Regions from separate parts of the Variovorax sp. KBS0712 genome, predicted to be linked through region 3. Evidence: predicted binding sites of a transcription regulator. Region 3 holds the regulator's gene; each other region holds the start of a gene.
What was found. The regulator sigma-54, encoded in region 3, starts transcription at its own class of promoters, with help from an activator protein. The targets are predictions, from matches to a motif close to TGGCANGNAANCTGCTTT.

Region 1: the regulator sigma-54 is predicted to act here: its motif matches at 1,795-1,812, upstream of FFI97_RS21985 (DUF3567 domain-containing protein).
Region 2: the regulator sigma-54 is predicted to act here: its motif matches at 1,098-1,115, upstream of FFI97_RS02940 (ammonium transporter).

Annotation. Positions count from the first base shown of each region.
Region 1 covers NZ_VCCD02000002.1:1,089,051-1,092,321, reverse strand. Annotated here, with positions in the region: gene FFI97_RS21995 (ChaN family lipoprotein) at 1-281, opposite strand, end outside; gene FFI97_RS21990 (AbrB family transcriptional regulator) at 346-1,401, shown strand; gene FFI97_RS21985 (DUF3567 domain-containing protein) at 1,471-1,752, opposite strand; gene FFI97_RS21980 (DUF3108 domain-containing protein) at 1,862-3,034, opposite strand; gene FFI97_RS21975 (fumarylacetoacetate hydrolase family protein) at 3,153-3,271, shown strand, end outside.
Region 2 covers NZ_VCCD02000001.1:672,904-676,174, reverse strand. Annotated here, with positions in the region: gene FFI97_RS02945 (LytTR family DNA-binding domain-containing protein) at 71-1,012, shown strand; gene FFI97_RS02940 (ammonium transporter) at 1,186-2,388, shown strand; gene FFI97_RS02935 (succinylglutamate desuccinylase/aspartoacylase family protein) at 2,502-3,271, shown strand, end outside.
Region 3 covers NZ_VCCD02000002.1:1,556,358-1,559,628, forward strand. Annotated here, with positions in the region: gene FFI97_RS24235 (phospholipase D family protein) at 1-577, opposite strand, end outside; gene rpoN (RNA polymerase factor sigma-54) at 588-2,177, opposite strand; gene lptB (LPS export ABC transporter ATP-binding protein) at 2,195-2,989, opposite strand; gene lptA (lipopolysaccharide transport periplasmic protein LptA) at 2,986-3,271, opposite strand, start outside.

The DNA.
Region 1 (3,271 bases), 470 kb from region 3:
GTGGCGGGCAGGCGGGCGCTGCTGCGGCCGTCCTCGGCCATCTCGAGCGCCAGCGCGGCGAGCTGGCCGCGCTCGGACAGGGCCTGCACGGTCTCGCGCTCGAGGGCGTGGTGTTCGGGGGCGTCGTGCTGTTCGCCGAGCAGCAGCGCATCGGCCGGCAGCAGGGCCGCCACGCGGCGCGCGACGGGCGCCTCGGCGGACAGCGCGGCGCAGCCGGCGAGCAGGGCGACGGCGACCAGGGGCGCGAGGAACCGGGAAGCACGGGAAGGACGAGGAGGCATCCCGCCATACTATGCCCGGCGCCCTGCACCGGGCTGTCGTCCTTTTCCGCTGCTTTCTCTGCCCGTGTCCTTTCGTTTTCCCCTTCGTGTGCTGGCCACGCTGCTGCTGGCGCTGGCCGCCGCACTCGCCTGTGTCGCGCTGCACACCCCGCTGCCCTGGATGATCGGCCCGCTGTTCGCGGTGTCGCTGGCCTCGATCGCGGGCCAGCCGACCGCCAGCCACACGCCGCTGCGCAACCTGGGGCAGTGGGTCATCGGCACCGCGCTGGGCCTGTATTTCACGCCGCAGGTGGTGACGCTGGTGGCCGGCGTGTGGTGGGCGATCCTGCTGGCCATCGGTTGGGCGCTGCTGCTGGGCTGGGGTTTCGGCCGCTGGCTGCACCGCGTGCATGCGGCGCGCATGCCGCATGTGCCGGCGAAATCCATGAGAGCCACGACTTACTTCGCGGGCGCCATCGGCGGCGCTTCGGAGATGACGCTGCTGGCCGAATCGGCCGGCGCGCGCACCGACCTGGTGGCTGCCGCGCACAGCCTGCGACTGATGGTGGTGACGGTGACGATCCCGTTCGCGATGCAGTGGAGCGGGCTGCACGGCCTGGAGATCAACCCGCCCGGCGTGCGCGAGGTGAACCCGGCCGGGCTGGCCCTGCTGGCGCTGGCCACCGGCGCGGGCGGGCTCGTGATGCGGGCGCTGGGCCGCACGAATCCGTGGTTCATGGGGCCGCTGCTGGTGGCGATGGGGCTCACGGTCGCGGGGCAGTCGCTGTCGGCCGTGCCGACCTGGCTGTCGAACACCGCGCAGCTGGTGATTGCCGTGAGCCTGGGTGTGCGTTTCAGCCGCGAGTTTTTGCACACGGCGCCGCGCTGGCTCGGCTCGGTGGCGTTGGGCACGGTCGGCATGCTGGTGCTGTGCGCCGGCGCGGCCTGGCTGCTGGCGTGGGCGACGGGGCTGCATCCGGCCACGATGATCCTGGGCACCTCGCCTGGCGGCATCGCCGAGATGTCGATCACGGCCAAGGTGCTGCAGTTGGGCGTGCCGGTGGTCACGGCGTTCCAGGTGTGCCGGCTGGTGGCGGTGCTGCTGATCGTCGGGCCGATGTACCGGTGGACCGAACGCTGACGGCGACGGACACCGGCAAAGAAAAAGCGCCCCGCGGGGCGCTTTTTTCGTTCGGGCGGGGCGGGCTGCTCAGTGCACCAGCACCGGCGTGTGCGCCAGCTCGGCATAGCCTTCGAGCGTGTCCTCGACCTCTTCCTGCGTGGGCGTGTTGAGCTGCCAGGCGGCGATCTGCTGCTGGAACAGTTCGGCCCAGGAGCCGTCGAGGTACACCTCCTTGCCCGATCGCTTGTCCACGATCTCGAAGCCGTGGCGTTCCAGCACGGGGCCGTTGGGCGTCGTGCTGGGCTCGTCGCCGTCGTTCGGCTGCACGTGCACGACGACGAAGGACTCGGAGTCGTAAAGCATGTTCATGGCGGGCCCTGTGAGGATGTCGATGGCGTTCATGGGGGTTAGATAGCAATCAACGCGCCAGTTTCAAGAACAGTTGTCGTCGCGCCGTTGATATGTGAGCCTTTTTGCCTCAATTGGCGGGCGCTTCGGGTAGGGGTTTGCGCAATTGGGCGTCAGCAAAGTCGCCGTTTGCCTCGGTCTGGCGGATGCGCACGGGCAGGTAGCCGTAGCGCGGCGCCAGCCAGAGTTCCAGTTTCCGGTCGAAATCCTTGCGGGGCGTGCGGGTGAGCTTGCGCGTGGTGAAGTCGCCGGCCGGCAGGCTCAGCTGCTCCTCGTCGCCGACCTCGAAGACCCACACATCGCCGTCGCGCACGCCCACCGTCTGCACCGAGATCCGGGTGCCGGCCGGGTAGCGCGCCGGGCTGGCCGCCAGCAGGCCGCCCAGCTGCATCATGACGCTCATGCGGTCCTGGGCGCCGGGCTGCAGGGGCACGGGGGGGGCGTTGTTGCTGAAGATGATCTGCCCCTGGTCGCGCGCGAAATGCGAGGCCACCTCGGCCTTGCGGCTCTCCGAATAGCGCTCGGGCTCCAGGCCCGAGGGGCCGATCTTGCCGGTGCTGTGCCAGTTCAGCAGGGTGAAGAACACCGCCTTGAGCGTGAGCCGCCCGTCGTAGCGGGTGCCGTCCTGCAGCCAGACCAGCTCGCCGAACACGCCGCGCTGCGGGGAGGCGCCTTTCTGGCCCGTGGCCTCGAAATCGAGCGTGACCGAGCCCGGAATCCGCAGCGCCTGGGTGCCGGCGATGGTGCCCGAGGCGCCGCTGCCGGCCGTGGTCGTGCCGCCCTGCGTTCCGCCGGCCGTGTTGCCGGTGGCGGCGGCCGGGGCGCTGGCCGGTGCCTCGGGGGCGGTCGCTCCTGAATCTGTAGCGGCTTGCGCGGTCTGGTCGGGCGTTTCGGGCGGAGGCGTCTGGGCCGACGCGTCCGGCACGGGCGCCGGGGCCGGCTTGGGGCGGGACACCGAGGCCTCGCGCGGACGCCGGGGCTTGGCCGGAGGCGGCGGCTTGGCCGCGACCGGCACGGCGGCCGGTGCCGCAGGGGCTTGCGCCGCAGGCGGAGCGATCACGATCGTGCGCGTGATGAACTTGCTGGCCAGCGGCGAGGGCTCCGGCCCGATGGCCATCGGCGCCAGCCCGAGCAGCAGCAGGTGCGCCAGCGCCACCGCCAGCGTCAGCCCCGCGAGCGCGCGCCAGGACGGGCGCCCGGGCAGGCCCAGGGACAGCGGTGGGGGCGCGACGTGCGTCGACATGGGTGTGTGGAGTGGGCTGCGGCGCCGAGGTTCACGAAGTCCACTCGGTACACTGCCGCCCGTTCAACCAGTTTAGTGGGCGCGGCGCCGCGCCCTTTTTCTTGCTCACGCCCGCACCATGAAACTCGCCACCCTGAAGGACGGCTCGCGCGACGGCCAGTTGGTCGTCGTCTCGCGCGACCTCACGCTCGCCCACTACGCCACCGGCATCGCGAGCCGGCTGCAGCAGGTGCTGGA
Region 2 (3,271 bases), on a different contig from region 3:
TCGGCCCGGATTTGTGACGAACGGTGGCCCCCAGGGACGAAATCCGGCCCCGGTTCGCGAGAATCCCCGCATGAGCGAGCCGCGCAAGAACCTGTACGAGCGCTATGAACCGATCCGGCGGTACGTCGAAGTCGGCTTCTGGATCGTGCTGATGACGGTGCATGCCGCGATCAGCACCGTGGTCGCGCTCATCGACGCCCGCAGCCGCGCCGTGCCGCGCGCGAACTGGGAGGTCGTCACCTGGGAGGTGTCGAGCCACATCGCGCTGCTGGCCCTGGTGCCGGTGCTGGTGGCCGTGGAGCGCCGGCTGTCGCCGCTGGCGCGCGACCACTGGGGGCGCTTTCTTGCCGGGCACCTGGTGGCCAGCGTGCTCCTGAGCCTGGCGCACGTGGCGGCGATGTTCGGGCTGCGCGCCGCGGTGTACGCGGCGGCCGGCGAGCCCTACGACTTCGGCGGCGCCATGGGGCGATGGGGCTACGAGTACCTGAAGGACGTGCGCGTCTACGCCACGATGGTCTTCGGCGTGTGGGCCTACCGGCTCTTCATGCTGCGGCTGCAGGGCGAGGCGCGCGTGCTCGATCCGCCGGAAGAGGGCGTGGCGCCGGTGCCCGAGACTTTGGAGCAGAGGGAGGGAGTCGAGCCCTCGGTACAGGAACTGACAACGCCGGCAGCGCCGCCGCCGGCCCGCCCCGAACGCTTCCTCGTGCGCAAGCTGCGCCGCGAATTCCTCATCGCCGCCACCGACATCGACTGGCTGCAGGCCGAGGGCAACTACGTCGGCCTGCACGTCAACGGCCACGACTACCTGCTGCGCGCCACGCTCACCGACTTCCTGACCCAACTCGACCCCGCCACCTTCGTGCGCGTGCACCGCAGCCACGCGGTGAACCTGGGCCGCATCAAGGAGATCGAGCCGCTCGACGGCGGTGACGCCCGGCTGCACATGCACGACGGCACGAGCGTGCCCTGCAGCCGGCGCTACCGCGACGCGCTGCGCGGCGGCGCGGGCTGAGCGCTCCGGCGGCGCGTTCCGATCCGGTGCGTGCCCTGCGAAATCGGCCCATTCCTGGGTCGTTTCGCACCATTCAAGAGCCTTCAGGCACCATTTTTGCTTTCTTGCGCCGGCGCCCCGAGCCGTTCGGGTGCGACGCACCAAATCAAACCAAAAACCTGCAAGAAGCTCTCATGGACGCACTCAAACAGGGCGCTGACGCGCTGTTCATCCTTCTCGGCGCCATCATGGTCCTGGCCATGCATGCCGGCTTTGCCTTCCTGGAACTGGGCACCGTGCGCAAGAAGAACCAGGTCAATGCGCTGGTCAAGATCCTGGTCGACTTCTCGGTGTCGACCATCGTGTACTTCCTGGTGGGCTACGGTGTGGCTTACGGCACGCATTTCTTCGTCAGCGCCACCGAACTGTCGGCAAGAAGCGGCTACGAGCTGGTGAAGTTCTTCTTCCTGCTGACCTTCGCGGCGGCCATCCCGGCCATCATCTCGGGCGGCATCGCCGAGCGCGCCAAGTTCTGGCCGCAACTGATCGCCACCGCCGTGATCGTCGGTTTCGTCTATCCGCTGTACGAGGGCATCGCCTGGAACAAGGCCTTCGGCATCCAGGGCTGGATCGCCTCGGTCACCGGCCACGAGTTCCATGACTTCGCCGGCTCGGTCGTCGTGCACGCCGTGGGCGGCTGGCTCGCGCTGCCGGCCGTGCTGCTGCTGGGCGCACGCCGCAACCGCTACCGCGGCGACGGCTCGCTCAGCGCACACCCGCCGTCGAACATTCCCTTCCTGGCGCTGGGCGCGTGGGTGCTGTGCGTGGGCTGGTTCGGCTTCAACGTGATGAGCGCGCAGAGCATCGACAAGATCTCGGGCCTGGTCGCCGTCAACTCGCTGATGGCCATGGTCGGTGGCACGCTGGTGGCGCTGGCCATGGGCAAGAACGACCCCGGCTTCGTCTACAACGGCCCGCTCGCCGGCCTCGTGGCCGTGTGCGCCGGCTCCGACCTCATGCACCCGCTGGGCGCGCTCGTGGCGGGCGGCGTGGCCGGTGCCATCTTCGTCTTCATGTTCACGCGCACCCAGAACAAATGGAAGATCGACGACGTGCTCGGCGTGTGGCCGCTGCACGGCCTGTGCGGCACCTGGGGCGGCATCGCGGCGGGCATCTTCGGCACGCAGGCGCTGGGCGGCATCGGTGGCGTGAACCTGTGGGCGCAGCTGATCGGCACCTTGCTTGGCGTGGTCTGGGCGCTGATCGGCGGCGCCGTGGTGTACGGCGTGCTCAAGGCGACGATGGGGCTGCGGCTGTCGCAGGAGGAGGAATACGACGGGGCGGACCTGTCGATCCACCACATTTCTGCGACGCCGGAGCGGGAAGTGAACTGGTGAGGGCGTTGCGGCTCAGGACATGAGCCGCATCGGGGGATTAGCGGCGCACGGCACGAATTTGCCAGCTGTAGCAAACTTGCCGGCGACCTCCGATCCCACCTGTTCACCACCCCATGACCCAATCTCCCCCCGCCCTCGAAGTCCTCCCCCGCGACCTGTCCGCCTACCGCGAGGGCAACGTCGGCATCGACTACGTGCACCGCTTCGAATCCGGCAAGCCCGGCCCGCACGTGCTGATCAATGCCCTGACGCACGGCAACGAGATCTGCGGCATGACCGCCGCCACGCACCTGCTCGACACCGGCGTGCGCCCGAAGATCGGCACGCTCACCGTCAGCTTTGCCAACGTGGCGGCGTATGAGTCCTTCAACGAGGCGCTGCCTTTCGACAGCCGCCAGCTGGTGCACAACCTCAACCGCGTGTGGTCGCCCGAATGGCTCGACGGCAGCGAGGACAGCCCCGAGCTGCGCCGCGCCCGCGAGCTGCGCCCGGTGGTGAGCGCGGCCGACCACATCCTCGACATCCATTCCACGAGCCAGCCCGTGATCCCGTTCTGGGTGTACCCGGCCTTCGACCGCAACGCCGAGGCCGCCATGGCCATCGGCCGCCCGTCGGTGCACCTGGTGATGCCCGACGGCCTGGGCTCGGGCACGCCGCTGATCCAGCACGGCCAGCATGGCCGGGCCGACGGCAAGGGCGTGGCGCTGGTGGCCGAGTGCGGCCAGCATTTCCTGCGCTCGGCCTCCGAGCTGGCCACCGCCGTCTCGCTCGACTTCCTGGCGCACTTCGGCCTCATCGACAAGGACCCGGCCGTGCCCGCGCCCGGCGAGCAGCGTCGCTTCGAGCTGCTCCAGACGCACGTGATCAAGTCGGAAGACTTCGC
Region 3 (3,271 bases):
GCCCGCCCGCCACCGCCATCGCGCCGTCGGCGATGAAGAGCTTGTTGTGCATGCGGCGGTTGACGCGGCTGAAGTCGAACAGCGACGCGGTGAAGCGCTTGAGCAAGCTGCCGCGCCCGGCCGGGAACGGGTTGAACAGGCGCAGCTCCACGTTCGGCGTGGCGGCCAGGCCGAGCAGCAGCTCGTCTTCGCCGGACGTGTACAGGTCGTCCATCAACAGGCGCACGCGCACGCCGCGCTGGGCCGCATCGCGCAGGGTGCGCAACAGGTAGCGGCCGGTCTCGTCGTTCTCGATCTGGTAGTACTGCACGTCGAGCGTGCGCTGCGCGCGGCGCGCCAGCTGCAGCCGCGTGTCGAAGGCGAAGTCGCCGCCGGGCATCAGGCGAAAGCCGCTGAGGTCGGGGTCGGGCTGCGAGCCCAGCGCGATCTTGCCGAGCGCGGTGTCGGCCGAGACGGCGATGGCCTTGGTGGGCGGGCGCGGTGCCTCGTCGGGCAGCGTGGCGCAGCCGGCAAACAGCAGCGCCGCCGCGATGACGACCACCCAATGCCCACAGCGCGACAGCAGGCGGCTCGTCATCGTCGGTCTTCTACAGGGCCTTGCGCAAGTTGGCGGGCGCGATGCGCAGCGCTTCGCGGTACTTGGCGACGGTGCGGCGCGCGCACTCGATGCCCTGCTCTTTCAGCATCTCGGAAATCTGGCTGTCGGACAGCGGCTTCTTGATGCTTTCCGAACTCACGAACTGCTTGATCAGCGCGCGCACCGCGGTGCTCGACGCGTTGCCGCCGGTCTCGGTGCCCAGCGCCGAGCCGAAGAAGTACTTGAGCTCGACCGTGCCGAAGGGCGTGGCCATGTACTTGGCGGTGGTCACGCGCGAGATGGTCGACTCGTGCAGGCCCAGCTCGTCGGCGATCTCGCGCAGCACCAGCGGGCGCATGGCCAGCTCGCCGTGCACGAAGTAGCTCTTCTGGCGCTCGACGATGGCGTTGCTCACGCGCAGGATGGTGTCGAAGCGCTGCTGGATGTTCTTGATGAACCAGCGCGCCTCCTGCAGCCGCTGCGACAGCGCCTGGCTGCCCTCGCCCTTGTGCGACTTGAGCGCACCGGCGTAGATGTCGTGCACACGCAGGCGCGGCATGACCTCGGGGTTGAGCATGACGCGGAACTTCACGTTGGTGCCGCGCCCGGTCTTGGTGACGATCACGTCGGGAATGACGATGTTGCGTTCGACGTCGACAAAGCGGCGGCCCGGCTTGGGCTCCAGGCGCGCAATGATCTGCAGCGCAGAGCGCACCAGCTCTTCGTTGGTGCGCGTGAGCGTGGCCAGGCGCTTGAAGTCGCGCCGCGCGAGCAGCTCCATCGGCTGCTTGCAGATCGCGATGGCGGTCTTGCGGATGAGCGCTTCGGCCTCGGTCTCGTCTTCGCTGGCGAGCGCCTTCAGCTGGATGCTCAGGCATTCGCCGAGATCGCGCGCGCCGACGCCCACCGGCTCCAGGCTCTGCAGCAGGCCCAGCGCCACCTGGAAGTGGTGCACGAGGTCGTCGAACTGGTCGTTGTCGTCGCCCGCCAGGCCCGAGGCCAGCGCGGGCAGCGAGTCTTCGAGGTAGCCGTCGTCGTTGAGCGACTCGATCAAAAAGCGCAGCGCGGCGCAGTCGTTTTCGTTCAGGCGCAGGCTCAGCGCCTGGCGGTGCAGGAAGGACTGCAGCGACTCCTGGCTGCGCGCGAGTTCGGTGGCATCGGCGCGCTCGTCGTCGCCCAGGTTGTTCTGGCGCGCGGGCGCGTCGCTGCCCCACTCGCTGTCGTCGGGCGCCATGTCGACGGTGCCGTCGCCTTCCCAGTCGGGCTCGCGCTCGGCGATCTCGGCGGCGGGGCCGTCGGTGTCGGGGGTCGAGGAGGTGGTGTCGCTGGACGTGGAGGAAGTGCTGGCGGCGGACGGCGTGAACTCGGCCTCCCCCTCGCCCGCGTCGTCGCGCGGCACCGGCGCGTCGGCCGTGTCCAGCCCGAACTCCTCGCGCGCCGCTTCTTCCGCGGTGCGTTCGAGGAACGGGTTCTCGTCCAGCATCTGCTCCACTTCCTGGCTCAGTTCGAGCGTGGAGAGCTGGAGCAGGCGAATGGACTGCTGCAGCTGTGGCGTCAGCGCCAGATGCTGCGAGACGCGAAGGGACAGCCCTTGCTTCATGGAGACCCGACCCTCCCTTACATCCGGAAGTGCTCGCCCAGGTACACCCTGCGTACCTCGGCGTTGTCGACGATCTCCGAGGGTGTGCCTTGTGCCAGCACGTGCCCGTCGCTGATGATGAACGCGTGATCGCAGATGCCCAGCGTCTCACGCACGTTGTGGTCGGTGATGAGCACGCCGATGCCGCGCTCTTTCAGGAAGCTGATGATCCGCTGGATCTCGATCACCGCGATCGGGTCGATGCCGGCGAAGGGCTCGTCCAGCAGGATGAAGCGCGGCTGCGTGGCCAGCGCGCGCGCGATCTCGACGCGGCGGCGCTCGCCGCCCGACAGCGCGAGCGCGGGCGAATCGCGCAGATGGTCCACGCGCAGGTCGGCCAGCAGGTCGGCCAGGCGCTCTTCGGTGTGCTGCTTGGTCAGCGGCATCATGCGGCCGTTGGCGTCGGGCTCGCGCTGCAGCTCGAGCACGGCGCGCACGTTTTCCTCGACCGTGAGCTTGCGGAAGATCGAGGCTTCCTGCGGCAGGTAGCTCAGGCCCATGCGCGCGCGGCGGTGGATGGGCATGTGGGCGATGGGCTCGCCGTCGATGGTGATCTCGCCGGCGTCGGCGCGCACCAGCCCGACGATCATGTAGAACGAGGTGGTCTTGCCCGCACCGTTGGGGCCGAGCAGTCCGACGACCTCGCCCTTTTGCACATCGAGCGAGACGTCTTTCACGACCGTGCGGCTGCCGTAGCTCTTCTTGAGGCCGCGCGCCACGAGGCGGCTGCCCGGAATGCCGTCGGCGGTCTGGGTTCCTGCGGTTTCGATCACTTGCGCCCTTCCCCTTCGGTGCCGCCCAGCGTGGTGCTCGGGCGCAGCCCGGCGCCGGGCGCGGGGGTGGGAGCCGGAGCCGCGGGCTTCTTGCCGCCGGCCGCGGGTGCGGAGCCGGGCGCCGCCGGGGCCGGCGTGGCCTTCGGCGTGAGGATGGCCTTGACGCGACCGCCGCCGCCCGCCGAGACGCCGGCGTTCGGCGGCACGAGGGAACCGTTGACGGTGTAGGTGTCGTTGCTCTGGTCGTAGACGATCAGCGCGCCGCTGCTTTCGTCGTTGGCC